2 regions of the Pseudomonas sp. Ors-4-3C genome follow, and region 1 is predicted to be linked to the other one. Evidence: predicted binding sites of a transcription regulator. Region 1 holds the regulator's gene; the other holds the start of a gene.

Region 1 (3,207 bases):
GTTACAAGCGTTGCGGGCTTGCCGGCTGCATCCTGACTAAACTGGATGAGACGGCCAGCCTTGGCGAAGTGTTGAGCCTGGCGATCAGTCATGAACTGCCGGTCGCCTACCTGACCGACGGCCCACGGATTCCGGATGATCTGCATCTGCCGCGCCGTCATCAATTGGTCAGTCGCGCCGTCAGCGTGCAAATGCAGGAAGAACCCAGCGAAGAAGCCATGGCTGACATGTTCGCTGATATCTACCACAGCCCGACCAAGCAGGTTGGCTGAGGTAATGAACAGTTTTTGTACCTACATCGATGGTCTGCCATGCATTGTTCCGGTTGAGAACGCGCAGCCAGTAATGTGGCCTCCGTCTATGCAAGACAAGGTAAAGAAATAACATGGGCAGCATGCATCCCGTACAGGTGATCGCGGTGACCGGCGGCAAAGGTGGCGTCGGCAAGACTAACGTGTCAGTGAACTTGTCTCTGGCGCTGGCAGAGCTTGGCCGTCGGGTCATGCTGCTGGACGCCGATCTGGGGCTGGCGAACGTCGACGTTCTGCTGGGACTGACCCCCAAACGCACTTTGGCCGATGTCATCGAAGGCCGCTGTGAGCTGCGCGACGTGCTGTTGCAGGGCCCCGGCGGGATCCGCATCGTGCCGGCCGCTTCCGGCACCCAGAGCATGGTGCACCTGAGCCCGGCACAACACGCCGGTCTGATTCAGGCCTTCAGCGACATCGGCGACAACCTCGATGTGCTGGTGATCGACACCGCTGCGGGTATTGGTGACTCGGTAGTCAGTTTTGTCCGCGCCGCGCAGGAAGTGTTGCTGGTGGTCTGCGACGAGCCGACCTCGATCACCGACGCCTACGCGCTGATCAAACTGCTCAACCGCGACTACGGCATGAACCGCTTCCGCGTCCTCGCCAACATGGCGCAGAGCCCGCAGGAAGGGCGCAACCTGTTCGCCAAGTTGACCAAGGTCACGGATCGCTTCCTCGACGTCGCCTTACAATACGTCGGCGCGGTGCCGTACGACGAAAGCGTGCGCAAGGCAGTGCAGAAGCAGCGAGCGGTCTATGAAGCCTTTCCGCGTTCCAAGTGCGCGCTGGCGTTCAAGGCGATCGCGCAGAAGGTCGATACCTGGCCGCTGCCTGCCAACCCGCGCGGTCACCTGGAGTTTTTCGTCGAGCGCCTCGTGCAGCAAACGGCAGGGCCTGTGCTATGACCGCCAGCGGTATGAACTACTACAAGAAGTCGGCACGTGACGCGCAGTACGAGTTGATCGAGCGTTACGCGCCACTGGTCAAGCGCATTGCCTATCACCTGCTGGCGCGCTTGCCGGCGAGTGTGCAGGTTGAAGACCTGATTCAGGCCGGGATGATCGGCCTGCTCGAAGTCTCGACCAAATACGACGCCAGCAAAGGCGCCAGTTTCGAAACGTATGCGGGCATCCGGATCCGCGGCGCGATGCTCGACGAAGTACGCAAAGGGGACTGGGCGCCACGTTCGGTTCACCGCAACACCCGTATGGTCAGTGACGCAATTCGGGCAATTGAAGCTAAAACCGGCCGTGACGCTAAAGATCACGAGGTTGCGGCCGAACTCCAATTGAGTCTCGACGATTACTACGGGATTTTGAATGACACCCTGGGCAGCCGGCTGTTCAGTTTCGACGACCTGTTGCAGGACGGCGAACACGAAGGGCTGCACGAGGATGGCGCCAGTGCTCATCTTGAGCCGTCACGCGATCTGGAAGATGAACGCTTCCAGGCGGCGCTGGCGGACGCGATTGCCAATTTGCCGGAGCGTGAGCGACTGGTGTTGGCGCTGTACTACGACGAAGAGCTGAACCTCAAGGAGATCGGTGAAGTCCTTGGCGTCAGTGAATCGCGGGTCAGCCAGTTACACAGCCAGTGCGCGGCCCGTTTGCGGGGGCGTTTGGGGGAGTGGCGAGCGCGCTGAAGGCAGTGTGGGGACACTGCGAACGAGGCTGGTGCGGTGATGAACGGCACCGGTCTTGCTCTGTTGTGCTCCAGACAGTCTTCGAGTGCTGCGCCGATTGATTGAAGTGGCGCGTCCAGGTGCTGGGCGCGTTTAAGACTGCTTGGAGGTCGAATTGAACAAAGACATGAAAATCCTCATCGTTGATGACTTCTCAACGATGCGGCGGATCATCAAGAACCTGCTGCGGGATCTTGGGTTCACCAACACCGTCGAGGCCGACGATGGCACTACCGCCATTCCGGTGCTCAACAGCGGCAGCATCGACTTTCTGGTAACGGACTGGAACATGCCGGGCATGACCGGTATCGACTTGCTGCGCCACGTGCGTGCCGATGAAAAACTCAAGCATCTGCCCGTGCTGATGGTGACCGCAGAAGCCAAGCGCGAGCAGATCATCGAGGCTGCTCAGGCCGGTGTGAACGGCTATGTGGTCAAACCTTTCACGGCTCAGGCGTTGAAAGACAAAATCGAGAAGATTTTCGAACGCATCGGCTGATGAACGCGCGGGGGAGCTATGGAGCATAACGAATCTTCACAGGGCGATTTCGAGTCGACCCTGAAAAAACACGCGGTCGAACTGGTCGAAAGCCTTGAAAAAGGCAGGTTCGGCGACGCTGTGCAACTGATCCATGAGCTCAATCAGACCCGTGACCGCGGCCTGTATCAGGAAGTGGGCAAGCTCACACGCGAACTGCACAGTGCGATCGTCAACTTCCATATCGATCCGCACATGCCGCAGGCCGAGGAAGTGTCGCAAATCACCGACGCCACCGAACGCCTGGGCTATGTGGTCAAGCTGACCGAAGCCGCGGCCAACCGCACCATGGATCTGGTGGAAAGCGCCACGCCGGTGGTCAATGGCCTGGCTGAAGAAGCTCAGGCCTTGAGCACCGATTGGGGGCGCTTCATGCGTCGCGAAGTCGGGGCTGAAGAGTTCCGCGAACTGGCGCGCCGGGTCGACGGTTTTCTGTCACGCAGCAGCACGGACAACCGTGCGGTGTCGAGCAACCTGAACGACATCCTGCTGGCTCAGGATTACCAGGACCTCACCGGTCAGGTGATCAAGCGTGTGACCCAGTTGGTCACCGAAGTCGAAAGCAATTTGCTCAAACTCGTACTCATGGCCAGTCAGGTGGACCGCTTTGCGGGCATCGAACACGACCGTGCTGCGATGCTTGCAGAAAAAGATCCACAAAAACATCTCTCGCAGGG
Region 2 (3,207 bases), 1.6 Mb from region 1:
GCTGCTGTCACCAATGACCTTCACCGCCGCTTCGGAATGATTCTGCAGGCGTTCGATCATGGTCTGGATTTCCGCCGTCGATTTTTGCGTGCGCTGCGCCAACAACCGAACTTCATCGGCCACCACCGCGAAACCACGGCCCTGTTCGCCGGCGCGGGCCGCTTCGATGGCCGCGTTGAGTGCCAGCAGGTTGGTTTGCTCGGCAATCGAGCGGATCACCTCCAGCACACTGCCGATCTGCGTACTTTCCGCCGCCAGGGTGCGAATCACCTCGACCGCCTGATCAATGGTCCCCGACAGTTTATCGATCTGTTGCAGACTGCCGTCGATGTTGATCTGGCCCTGTTGTGCCTGGGCTTCGGCATCGCGCATTTCAGCGGCCGCATGTTCGGCATTCTTCGCTACGTCCTGCACGCCGTAGGTGACTTCGTTGATCGCCGTCGCCACCAGTTCCATCTGCTGCGATTGCTGCTGGCTGCGTTGCTGGGCCTGGGTGGCATCGTTGCCCAGTTCACTTGAGGACTGGCCCAGCGCACTGGCCGAGATCTGCAAATCGCCTATCACCCGGCGCAACTTGGCGGTAAAGGCGTTGAAGTGATGAGCCAGTTGCGTCACTTCGTCCTGGCCGTGGGTGTCGAGACTGCGAGTCAGGTCGCTTTCACCGCTGGCGATGTTGGCCATGGCGTTCACGGTTTCCTGCAGCGGACGCACGATGCTGCGGGCAATCAAAATCACCAGCAGGGCCATGATCACGGCGATCACCAGGCCTATCACCGAAGCCTTGATCACCTGACCCTGGAACTCGCCCTGCACATCGTCGATGTAAACGCCGGAGCCGAGCACCCAGCCCCATGGCTCGAACAGTTTGACGTAAGAGGTTTTCGCCACCGGCTCGCTGGCGCCGGGCTTGGGCCAACGGTAATCGACCATGCCGGCGCCCTTGCTTTTGGCGATTGCGACCATTTCGTTGAACACCGCGAAACCGTCCGGATCACGGATCGCCGAGAGGTTCTGGCCTTCGAGCTTGGGGTTGGTCGGGTGCATGACCATCACAGGCGTGAGGTCGTTGATCCAAAAGTAGTCGCTCTGGTCGTAGCGCAGACCGCGAATGGCGGTCAGCGCCTGTTTCTGTGCGGCGTCGCGGGTGAGGGTGCCGGCGGTTTCGAGGTCGTGGTAGTAGGTCAGCAGGCCGCTGGCGGTCTGCACCACATGCTGGGTTTTCTGCGCCTTGGCGTGATACAGGTCGTCGTGGATCTGCTTGAGCATCAACACGCCCAAGGTCAACAACATGACCACTGCCACAATCAAAATGAGCCACAAGCGTCGGCTGATCGACACACTGCGCAAGCTGTTCATAACGCTGTCACTCCGATTTCTTTTTCTTGTAATAAATCAACGCCAGCATCCAACCACGTTTGGGTGATCGGGCATACGCGACCCAAGTCGAATAACGCCGCAGCACTATTAAGGCTTGTCTGTTAGGATTTCGGCCCCGCGCGTAAAAACCTGAATCCAAGTTGATATTTCACGGAATTTTGACCGTTTCGTGTGGATCCTGTGTGCGCGGAATCGGTACAGCAACAAACAGCTACGCTGAACGCAGTGAACGTAAAAAAATATTATCGGGGCATGCCGCCGTGCATCGCTCTTTGGGGGATTGATGGATCTTTGGACCGCCTTGCAGGCGCTGATTCTTGGAGTTGTAGAGGGGCTGACGGAGTTTTTGCCCATTTCCAGTACCGGACACCAGATCATTGTTGCCGACTTGCTCGACTTCGGCGGCGAAAGGGCCATGGCGTTCAACATCATTATTCAGCTCGGCGCGATCCTCGCGGTGGTGTGGGAGTTTCGCCGCAAGATTCTCGACGTGGTGATCGGCTTGCCGACCCAGCCGAGTGCTCGGCGTTTCACCGCCAACCTGCTGATCGCGTTTCTGCCGGCGGTGGTGTTGGGGGTGATTTTTGCCGATTTGATTCACCAATACCTGTTCAACCCGATCACGGTTGCGACTGCGCTGGTGGTGGGTGGCGTGATCATGTTGTGGGCCGAACGCAGGCAGCATGAAGTGCACGCCGAAACCGTGGACGAGATCACCTGGAAGGACGCGCTGAAAGTCGGCTTCGCGCAATGTCTGGCGATGATTCCCGGCACTTCGCGTTCCGGCTCGACGATCATCGGTGGCCTGCTGTTTGGCCTGTCGCGCAAGACCGCGACCGAGTTCTCGTTCTTCCTGGCCATGCCGACCATGGTCGGTGCGGCGGTGTACTCCGGTTACAAGTATCGCCACCTGTTTGTGCCGGCGGATTTCCCGGTGTTTGCCATCGGCTTCATCACTGCGTTCATCTTCGCCATGATTGCCGTACGCGGTCTGCTCAAGTTCATCGCCAGCCACAGTTACGCAGCGTTTGCCTGGTACCGGATCGTTTTCGGTCTGGTGATTCTGGCGACCTGGCAGTTCGGCTGGGTCGACTGGTCGGCGGCCAAGGCATGAGTGACTCTCGCGCCCGTCGCCCCGAAGGACGTCCATCCGGTGGTGGGATTCAGAACCTCAAGTTGAAACTGATCGTTCTCCTGATCGTTTGCGCAATGCCGCTGTTCGGTTCGGTGTCGATGTGGCTGCGCGGAATCTCGCTGGTGCCGCTGGCCGCCTATGGGATCGTCAGCGTGCTGGCGTTCTTTCTGTATTGGGCTGACAAGCGCAAGGCTCGTGCCGACGCCTGGCGAACGCCGGAGAACGTACTGCACGCGGTGGAGCTGGCGGGTGGCTGGCCGGGTGCGCTGATTGCTCAGCAGGTGTTTCGGCACAAGACGCGCAAGGTTTCGTATCAGATTCTGTTCTGGGTGATTGTGGTGTTGCATCAGGTGTTCTGGATCGACCAGTTGTTTCTGGGTTCGAACCTGATTTCATTGTTCTGAATCACCACAAATCCCCTGTAGGAGTGAGCCTGCTCGCGATGGCGTCGCATCAGTCAAAGAGATGTCGACTGATACACCGCTATCGCGAGCAGGCTCACTCCTACAAGGATCGGGTTTAGAGCAACAATCCGATTTGGGTTTTCTTCGGCAACTTGCTCACCACCAACTGATGCGAACGCTGCAGCAAGCCCTGCAGTTCCTCGGCACCCAGCGGGTAGGGTGGGTGCATGATGATCCACTGCGCCCGCGCCAGATAAGGCGCCGGATGAATGCCCGGGCGGTCGCAATGGC

Evidence for each region. Region 1 encodes FliA, which starts transcription of late flagellar genes. Its sites were predicted from a motif close to CTAAAGTTTNNNNNNNNNNNGCCGNTAA; they were not measured.
Region 2: the regulator FliA is predicted to act here: its motif matches at 1,484-1,511, upstream of ACVHNU_RS11500 (methyl-accepting chemotaxis protein).

What each region holds. Positions count from the first base shown of each region.
Region 1 is NZ_CM146900.1:980,877-984,083, forward strand. Features, by position in the region: gene flhF (flagellar biosynthesis protein FlhF) at 1-272, shown strand, start outside; gene fleN (flagellar synthesis regulator FleN) at 386-1,216, shown strand; gene fliA (RNA polymerase sigma factor FliA) at 1,213-1,953, shown strand; gene ACVHNU_RS04580 (chemotaxis response regulator CheY) at 2,120-2,491, shown strand; gene ACVHNU_RS04585 (protein phosphatase CheZ) at 2,510-3,207, shown strand, end outside.
Region 2 is NZ_CM146900.1:2,579,355-2,582,561, reverse strand. Features, by position in the region: gene ACVHNU_RS11500 (methyl-accepting chemotaxis protein) at 1-1,356, opposite strand, end outside; gene ACVHNU_RS11495 (undecaprenyl-diphosphate phosphatase) at 1,661-2,491, shown strand; gene ACVHNU_RS11490 (DUF1294 domain-containing protein) at 2,488-2,916, shown strand; gene ACVHNU_RS11485 (MmcQ/YjbR family DNA-binding protein) at 3,032-3,207, opposite strand, start outside.